Regions from separate parts of the Marinomonas phycocola genome, predicted to be linked through region 2. Evidence: predicted binding sites of a transcription regulator. Region 2 holds the regulator's gene; each other region holds the start of a gene.

Region 1 (3,146 bases), on a different contig from region 2:
TCTTTTGCTTTTAATAACGTGTTTTCATTAGAAAGAAGAGAAAATGCATTCGACGAAGATAAAAAAACACTGACTGACGATACAATCGTAATAACGACCAATACCTCAATTAACGTAAATCCTTTAACTTTATTCATAAAGAAACATCCTTGTCTCTTATTTTAATAAACTAACACTTATTTATTGGTCACAGCGACAATTAAAAGCGCGACGCGCTGTGTCATTTATACTTGAGTGCTGTCTCTTTCTGGGGCAGTAACACCACTGCTTTCAGAATTGACTGTAGAAGCACTAGGATCAAGATCATTTATAGGGTCATTTTTAGACAATGCATTTGAAAATAAAGAATTACTGAAGCCCAAAATATCTGCAACATACTGCTTCCTTTCTTCCCATTCAGCACGCATCTCTAAAATACGATCTAGAGTCTGGCTGGCCACCTCATTCATATTTTCAAATTGAGAGGTTACCTTTTGAGACAATTCACTTAACTTTTTATTGTATTCAGCCAAAGGCTTAATCACAGATTGCCCTAAGCTCTCTGGCGCATTTCCTTGAGTCCGACCATACGCTGCGGCAGCACTTGACTGCCTAAATGATTCAGTATGGTTTAATTCCATTGCAAAACCCGACAATTCACTAGAGTCATAACCCAATTTGAGGCCTTGCTCGAACGCAGATTTCATATCGCCACTAAAAAAGGTGTCTGCCACATCAGCCAGATCAGTAACAAGAGCATTGATTGCTTCTAACTCTGCGTCATCTAATTCACCATCAAGAGAGAACTCAAAAGCAAACTCGCTTTGGCTGCTCGTATAACGAGAATACTCACTGGCACTGCCTGATTCATTTTGCACTTTTGCAGAGGATATTTGCTCTTGATACGCCTGTAACGCGGACAGAGATAAGCTAACAGTGTCGCCATCACGAGTCTCAATCTGAATATCAGTGGAGCTTGTACGACGATATTGCGTCTCGGATGTAATTGCCGCCCCACTTTCAATGGCTTCAATCTCCGCCGCTTTTTGAATGTCAAAAAAGCGATCTGATAGTGATTCAAACCCTTTAGCAATGTGACTTTCAGTATCCGCAATATTTGCTTTCACACCATCATTAAGCCATTCTAAGCCTTTTAACTGTTCAGTTGCATCTTCTATGCCTTTGCTAACGGCTGCTTGCGCTGTTTCAAATACGCTTTTCAATCTTTCTTCACTGGCACCGCCATCACGCAATTTGTCCATATAATTACCGACAAAGCCAATAATTCGCTGACTGACCGATTCGGGAGAATAATCATTTTTAGAGGCTTGATTCTTACCCGCTTCGCTTGTTTTTTCTGAGGTAACGACTTCTTGTGACGAAGAGGTTCTCGAAACATAAGAAAATAAACGCTCTTGCACAACACCCATTGCACGGGCGCTTTGACTTGCAGGGTCGTACTTATCAGATGAACGAAATGTTTGATTAACAGGAGATTGAAGCTCTCTTTCAGTTCTTTGAAAGTTACTGTGGTAATTTACTTTTGATAAATCACTCGCTGCTTTAAAAAAGTCAGACATCATATGCCGCCTTGGTCAAAAACCTAATAAATTTACTGTATCGTCAGTTATCGGCCAAGACCGAGCAAACTTTAATCAATTATTGCATTAAAAAAAAATATTTGAAAATATCTAAAAATACCTTTAAAAACAAATAATTCTTTGATCATAAAGAATTACAATATCAAAAATACCTCATGGCTCTTTTAATGAAAACCAATTATCGAGTATTTTTCCGATTTTTCTTGGCTTTTGGAAGGGCAACGAATGATCTGCTCCAACAATACTCTGATGCCGCCACCCATCAAATTGACTCTCCAATACATCATAATGCTGAATTAAAGACTGATGGCTAATACCACCCGAAAGAATGAGTACTTGATTGGTTAGTCGTAGCAAATCATCTCTTAAATGAGAGTGCTTAACATACTCATCCACCAACTCTGTCACTGAATCAAGTGCATAAGCAAAACCAAACGGTCTATGAGCAAGCCTTGATTTGGCTATAGTTTCAGTAGAGGTTTGCTTTCTTCTATTAGGAGACACACCATCCATAAAATTTGAAACGCCCAATTCAACATCACCAGTTTCACGAATCACATCTGATGCTGCACGATATTTATTGCGCAACTCTTGCAATTCAAATAGATCCACACGATCTAAAGCTGCCGGCTCTAAAAGCGCCATTTTCGTTAATTTAGGCAAGCCTAATCCAATCCTTAATTGGTTTAATAATAAAGTAACCAAACCACCTAAAGAATAGCCGATTACATCAAATGTCTGCCATTGTAAAAACTGAGTGAGAGCGTGAATGTCTTCTGCTAATTCGATTACAGACACAGGCTCCTCTTCTCCCGAATGTCCATAGCTTTCACCCATACCTTTTAAATCTGGAACCAATATAGTTTCCCAATTCGTTAAATAAGGCAGCATCGCGTCCCACGTTAACTCACCTCCTACTCCCGCGCCATGTAGCAACATTAAACACGACCCTTTTGGCGCTTGAGAGTGGTGATACTCTCTATAAGCCAATCGCGTATGAGGAGACTTTATAAAAAAAACGTCTGTCACTTTATAATATACCTGTGAGAACTTAAATTATGTCGATACAATACCAAACTTTATATTTCTTAGGTTTATTATGGCAGACATTAGACTGATAAATCTTCCTTATCAAGAAGAATTAGTAACACTGTTCGAACAATTTCGAGACCTTCCTTTACCGATACTGTTAGACAGTAATCATAATCATTTCTCAGACACACGATTTGATATTATCGTTGCGGATCCATTAGCAACGATAAGCGCAAATGCGCACACCCATACATTAGAATGGAAAGATCAAGCATTATACGACTTTTCTAAAAAGCGTTCTCCCTTTAAAACAATTAACACGTTACTTTCTCTTATTTGTGATGAACCATGGGCAAAAAGAGCCTCCAAAAAATACCCTTTTACAGGAGGCGTCATGGGATACTTTGCTTATGAAAGCGGTCAATATTTGGAAGAATTACCAGAGTCAACAAAGCGAGATATCACATTACCAGATGTAGTAGCAGGTCTGTATGGGTGGGCTATTATTAGCCTTCATGAATCTAAAGAGACCGT
Region 2 (3,146 bases):
GTTAGCTGCAAAAATCCAGCACCACCCTTTACAGTATGAAACCCTCTAAAGATAGCGTTTAACAACGGCTTATCTTCTGGGTTTTGCTCTAAATCTACTAATTGTTCAGAAAGCTGTTCTAGGATCTCCCCAGCTTCAACTAAAAAATCTTGAAGAATTTCTTCATCGACTTCGAAACTCATCCTCAGCTCCTTTAGAAACCAAGACTTGAAAGCAAGTCATCTACTTCGTCTTGACTATTCAATACTTCTGGATTGTTATCATTTTTGATGGCCGGACCATGTCCACGAGAGTCATCATCTTCTTTTACTATTAGTTCGTGTTCCATTCCTGAAATACTATCGACCCGACCAGCAACGGCTACTAAGTGAACAAGTTGCTCTTCAACATCGCGAATTAGTTCATTTACTTTAGTGATAACTTGACCTGTTAAGTCTTGATAACCTTGCTCAAGTAAAATTGTGTTTAGGTTAGTATGCAAAGTCGTTGCGCTATCATCTGCATACGAAAGAAATACATCAATTCTTTTATATAACTGACGAAATTCCTCTGGCGAAAGATCTCTTTGTATTAAACGTCCCCAGTCCTTTCTTAGCTCTTTAGCTTGTTTCTGTAGTTCACTTGCAACAGGGACACTGCTGTCCACCATATCCATAGTTTTATTCGCAGCATTACTTGTCATCTCAACGACATAGTTCAATCGATCAGAAGCATCTGTAATTTTAGAACCATTCTCTTCATCAGAATCATCTGTCAGCTCAGCGTTAGCTGCATCAACAGAATCAACTTTAAAGTCTTTAATGGCATTATGTAAACTACGAGTTAAGTTACCAACTTCGTTATAAAAGCTCTTATGTCTAGCCTCACTTAACTCTTGAATTATTTGAATAGCGCTCGAAAAATCCCCAATTTCAATACTATTAAGTAAATCCATGGCACCATTTTTCACAGTTACTTCAAAATCATCCAAACTAGAATCGGACTTATCAGACATTCTCAACTCCTACTTTCCAGCATCTATACGTTCGAAAATTTTCTCAATTTTCTCTTTCAATGCGACAGCAGTAAAAGGCTTAACTACATAACCATTAACGCCTGCTTGGGCAGCAGAAATAATCTGATCTCGCTTTGCCTCAGCCGTTACCATCAATACAGGTATCGTTTTGAGCTTATCATCTGCGCGAACAGCTCGAAGTAATTCAATACCAGTCATTCCGGGCATATTCCAATCAGTCACAAGAAAATCGATTGATCCTGCTTGTAAAATTGGCAAAGCCGTTGTTCCATCATCGGCTTCAACTGTATTTGTAAAGCCTAAATCTCGTAAAAGATTTTTTATTATCCTTCTCATTGTTGAAAAATCATCAACAATTAGGATTTTCATATTTTTATCCAATTCAACCTCCACAACCCAAAGGTAGTATTTCAAAACTCAAAAATTATTCTCGCCAATCAATCAATTTGACCTTCAACCTCATAGCAGCTTGACTATGAATTTGACTTACTCGAGATTCACTTACACCTAAAACAGCACCAATTTCTTTTAAATTCATTTCTTCATTGTAATACAAAGATAATACTAACTTCTCCCTTTCAGGCAAAGAATCAATTGCCTCAACCAGAGAGTGTTGAAAATCTTGATTTTCAACACTCTCTAATGGATTAGATACATTCTCAGTTCCACTTTCGAAATTTAAACCATCAGAATCTAACAGTTCCTCAAAGCTAAACAATTGACTCGACATTGAAGACTGTAGCATATCATGATATTCATCAAGCCCAACGCCCATGAAATTTGCAACTTCCATATCTGTTGCTTCTCTACCAAGAGTAGACTCTAATGAATTAATTGCACTCGCTACTGCTCGACCATTTTTTCTTACAGATCTCGGGGCCCAATCGCTTTTCCTAACCTCATCCATAATGAAGCCACGAATACGAATACCAGCATAAGTTTCAAAGCTTGCACCTTTATTTGACTCAAAACGTTTATGAGCCTCTAACAAGCCCATCATGCCAGCCTGAATCAAGTCATCTACTTCAACACTACTCGGCATTCTCGCTAGTAAGTGATAAGCAATTTTCTTAACTAGAAAACCATATTGATTAACAATAGTATCAATCGTTAGATGCGCATTTTTTGAGTAGGCGTCATAGCCGATCTTAGTCTGCATAAACAATAAAAAAACAACCTAGTAATTTTTCAGTTAAAGGCACCATGTAAACATTACTACATAGATGACCAAGATAGTCGAAAAGTAACATAAAATTACTAACTACCATACTTAAGAGAGCTATAAAGATGACTATATTGCTCTGCAACATAAACAGCTCGACTCACCAAATTATGAGATCTCGCAGGCTGAATATCATCAGGAATTCTTTGACCATCAGCAACATACACTACTGGAAGGTTCTCTTCAACAACAACACTGATCGCCTCTCCTAGAGATGCAGACTCATCAAGCTTACTTAATACACAGCCATCCAATCTAACCTCAGAGTACACATCGACTACTGTTTTCAATACTTGTCGTTGGCTAGTACAAGGTAAAACCAACAATTTTTTCAAATTTGCCCTAGCGCGGTTAATCATTAACAGCTGACGCTCAAGATTCCTATCTCTTGGATTCATACCAGCAGTATCAACCAGAACCAATGAATAATCTGCATACTTATCCAACACATCATTCAAATCAGAATATTCATTAACAACAACAACAGGGACGCCTAATATTCTCCCAAACGTTCTCAGCTGCTCGTGCGCAGCAATCCTGTAAGTATCCGTAGTAACTAACACAACACTATCACTACCGTATTTTAGAACATGCTGTGCCGCGATTTTACCAATAGTTGTTGTCTTCCCAACACCTGTAGGCCCCATAAAAGCAATGCAGCCTAACAACTCACTTGTCTTCACTCTTGTTGGAATATGATCAGCTAAATGCGCGAGTACTCTATTCCAATCATCTTCTCTGCCTAGTAAATCAATATCATCCAGCAATCTTGATGATACTTGATCAGAGATTCCGAGTCCTTTTAGCTTTTCTTGAACTTTCACTAAAGCTGGGATTTTCTGGTTTTGAGTAGTTTCAGGCTCAGCAGCTTGGCGATTCTTTTGATTTTGCAGAAATGCTTTTACTTCT
Region 3 (3,146 bases), on a different contig from region 2:
CGCTTAATAATGTTTGAAACGTGTCTCTGGCCGCTGTGATAACTTGCGCTGAAGCGGAATAAGATTGTTGAAACCTGACCAACTTAACAGCCTCTTCATCCATACTCACCGCAGAGATCTCATCCCTTCTATTTAAGCTCTGTTGCAAAACGGTATCACTGGAATCCATATTCAATTTCAATGAATGGGTTTGGCTACCAATGTTAGTCACCATCGCCGTATAACTTTGAGTATAAGACCTTCCGCCTTCAACCAAATTCTGATTTTGTAGGTCCGCCAATTTTAATCCATTAAAATTATCCCCTGATCCAGAAGAATTAAACGACATATCAAAAGAATCACCAGGAGTAGGTATAGACGAAACAGACACATCGTATCCAGCAGAGTTCAACCCAGCCTGCTCAAGTAAATTATTATAGTCAGTGATATTAGATACAGTCGCCAAAACATTCCCGCCACCATCAATCACTTCATACTCATCTGCTAACGTAAATCGAATTGATTGCGGTGCCGCTGCATCCAGACCACCACCAGCAACAAAACCAGAGGTTGCAAAATCGACATCAGTAATATCTGACAGACTAATCTCTGCGTTCGAGATATTTGTTAGCGCACTTGAAACAATAATCGGTGCATTTAATGCCAGTTGTTCACCCGTACTTGCAGCAACAGAGATACCTCCTGCGGCACCATCAGTGGGAGTAAACTGATAAAAATCGCCGTTAGCAAAGGTTACATTTGGATCTTCTTGTAGCCTAACTTCAATGCCGAGACCAGGTATTGACACATAACCATCGGCAGATGGAACCGCCGTGCTTAAATCAACACTAACGAGAACACCGTTTGCATTACCATTAGAATCAAAACCTGTTACATCAAATGTGGTTGCCGATCTCATTGTTAAACTGTAAGTATCTGTCGTTATTTCATGAGATTTTCCAGTCTCAGGGCGAATATTAACATCATGGAATAAGCTTGAATTTTCAGAGCTTTGATTGATCTGTATCGATGTTAAAGAAAGCAAATCTTTACCATACTCACCGTTATAATCTAGGCCTAATGCATTTTGAGAATTCATGCTATCAGCAAGAACGATGGCCTGCTGCCCCAAGCGTCGATCCATTTCCGTTAGCATATCATTGCGATAGTCCATTAAAGCGCCTAACTGTCCACCCAGAGACTCGTTATTCAAGCCTATCTCATAACGACCAAAATCTAATTTCAGATCAAACTCTGAAGGATTTTGCTCATTAGGAGACAGTATCAACTCTTTCGCATCATCCTGTAAAACTAATGGCTGGCCATTTTTTAATTGAAGCTCCATTAGACCATTAGAGTCATACGATAATTTCACATCGATCATCTCACTAATGCCTCTTGCCAATTCTTCTTGCTGATCTCTCAATTCATTAGCAACACGACCACCGACAGCTTCTTGAACTGAGATCTTTTCATTCAAATTAGCGATTTGACCTGCTATTTCATTGATTTCATTAATCACTGTGCCGAGTTGACCATCCACTAGATCACTTTGACTATCCACAAAACCAGCCAACTCATTAAACTGGCTCACCATATTGGTTATATTCGTATGAACGATATCTCTCGTTGCCAAATTGGTCGGCTCTGCGTTTGCCGCTTGAAGCGCAGAGAACATATTATCAAGGTAAGTATTTAAAGAAACAGACTGATCACCGACAATTTCATCAGCCGTTGTCGCCAACTGATGATATTTTTCATAATAATTATTGGCAGATGTATCCGCCCGAACCTGCTGATTTAAGAATTGATCAACTACACGATCAGTATCACGAATCGCAACACCGCCATTTAGCGTGGAAGTAAGAATCGTAGTTTGTCGATTAAACCCAGCCGTATTAACGTTCGCTGTATTCTGCCCAGTTGTAGTAATAAGGGCACTACTGGCTTGAATACCGGACAATCCAATTGAATATAAGCTTGCACTCATAACGACTCACCTCGATTTCACTTCAATTTTTTTATGCTAATAGGTTAGCAAGGATATTAAGTCTATCGGTTAGGCATGCAAAAACTTGACCAATTTATGAAAAGTACTAAATCAGATTAAAGAAGTGTTTCAAACCATTTACTAGAAAGGATACTGTCTATTTTCTGACTGTAATTAGGATCGGTGGCATACCCACCTTTTTGAAGATAAGCGGCAAACATTGCCGCATTATCGCCAACTAATAAGGCATCTTTATACCGCTCACTGGTTTGAAGAAAATTAGCATAATCATTAAAGCTTTCCGCAAAGGATTCATACGCTCTGAAAGGGGCTTTTTGCTTTTTAGCCACACCATTATCGTATTCAAGCGTTGTAACAACAGCCCTCTCTCCTCCCCAACGTGAGTCCGCTTTTATACCAAACATATTAAAACTTGCCGTTCCATCCGCCTTAGCAATAGGGAATTTCCCCCACCCTGTCTCCAAAGCCGTCTGAGCTAAAATCGCTTTAGGATTGACCCCAAGCTGTTCTCCAGCTTGCTTTGCCAATGGCCACAGCTGCTCAACAAACGCTTCGGGTGACTCAAATATCACATTTTTTACAGGAACAGGAGCGTATTGAGCAGAGCTATTCGCAGCGACATTCCCTATAGGTTGGTTATTTGAAACACTCTCTGCCTCGATGCGCTCAGACTTGTCCAATAAACGCCGACTCGCCTCTTGAGCCAACAATTGGATTTTAGCCAAGTCTTGAGTCGCTATATTTTGCAGTAACTCCGTATCTCCCCCAGAAGAATCAAACTGAGCAATACCAGACGTACCACGTCCTTCAAATTGCCTAATCAACGCATCAGCCAACCCAACACCACCAGATTTCGCCATTGATTGTGCCATTTGAGAATCTAACATTTCTTCATATTGACGAGTTTGATTACTAGAAAACAAATCACTCCCACCAATCAGCTCATTAGAACTGCGCATGTTTTTTAGTAGCATCCCAATAAAAATTGACTCAAACTCTTGAGCAACTTTTTTCAACGCAGCCCCAGGGTCCTTTTGAGCTTGCGTTTTCAATGCTGCCAATGAAGAGAAATCAGCATAAAAATCATTTGAATTAATTTTATTCATAACTTCTCACCACCTAAATATTATGCATCCAACTCAGTTAAACAAACATC

The links. The regulator FliA, encoded in region 2, starts transcription of late flagellar genes. The targets are predictions, from matches to a motif close to CTAAAGTTNNNNNNNNNNCNGCCGATA.
Region 1: a site for FliA is predicted at 1,608-1,634, ahead of ACMUMJ_RS00920 (DUF5610 domain-containing protein). Genes of this name have one in related genera too.
Region 3: a site for FliA is predicted at 2,033-2,059, ahead of flgK (flagellar hook-associated protein FlgK). Genes of this name have one in related genera too.

Annotation. Positions count from the first base shown of each region.
Region 1 is NZ_JBLIXL010000001.1:188,843-191,988, reverse strand. It holds gene ACMUMJ_RS00925 (GspH/FimT family protein) at 1-137, opposite strand, end outside; gene ACMUMJ_RS00920 (DUF5610 domain-containing protein) at 225-1,559, opposite strand; gene ACMUMJ_RS00915 (alpha/beta fold hydrolase) at 1,734-2,609, opposite strand; gene pabB (aminodeoxychorismate synthase component I) at 2,680-3,146, shown strand, end outside.
Region 2 is NZ_JBLIXL010000003.1:206,205-209,350, reverse strand. It holds gene ACMUMJ_RS03970 (chemotaxis protein CheA) at 1-182, opposite strand, end outside; gene ACMUMJ_RS03965 (protein phosphatase CheZ) at 194-994, opposite strand; gene ACMUMJ_RS03960 (chemotaxis response regulator CheY) at 1,004-1,384, opposite strand; gene ACMUMJ_RS03955 (RNA polymerase sigma factor FliA) at 1,440-2,174, opposite strand; gene flhF (flagellar biosynthesis GTPase FlhF) at 2,273-3,146, opposite strand, start outside.
Region 3 is NZ_JBLIXL010000006.1:6,472-9,617, forward strand. It holds gene flgK (flagellar hook-associated protein FlgK) at 1-1,969, opposite strand, end outside; gene flgJ (flagellar assembly peptidoglycan hydrolase FlgJ) at 2,086-3,096, opposite strand; gene ACMUMJ_RS06065 (flagellar basal body P-ring protein FlgI) at 3,145-3,146, opposite strand, start outside.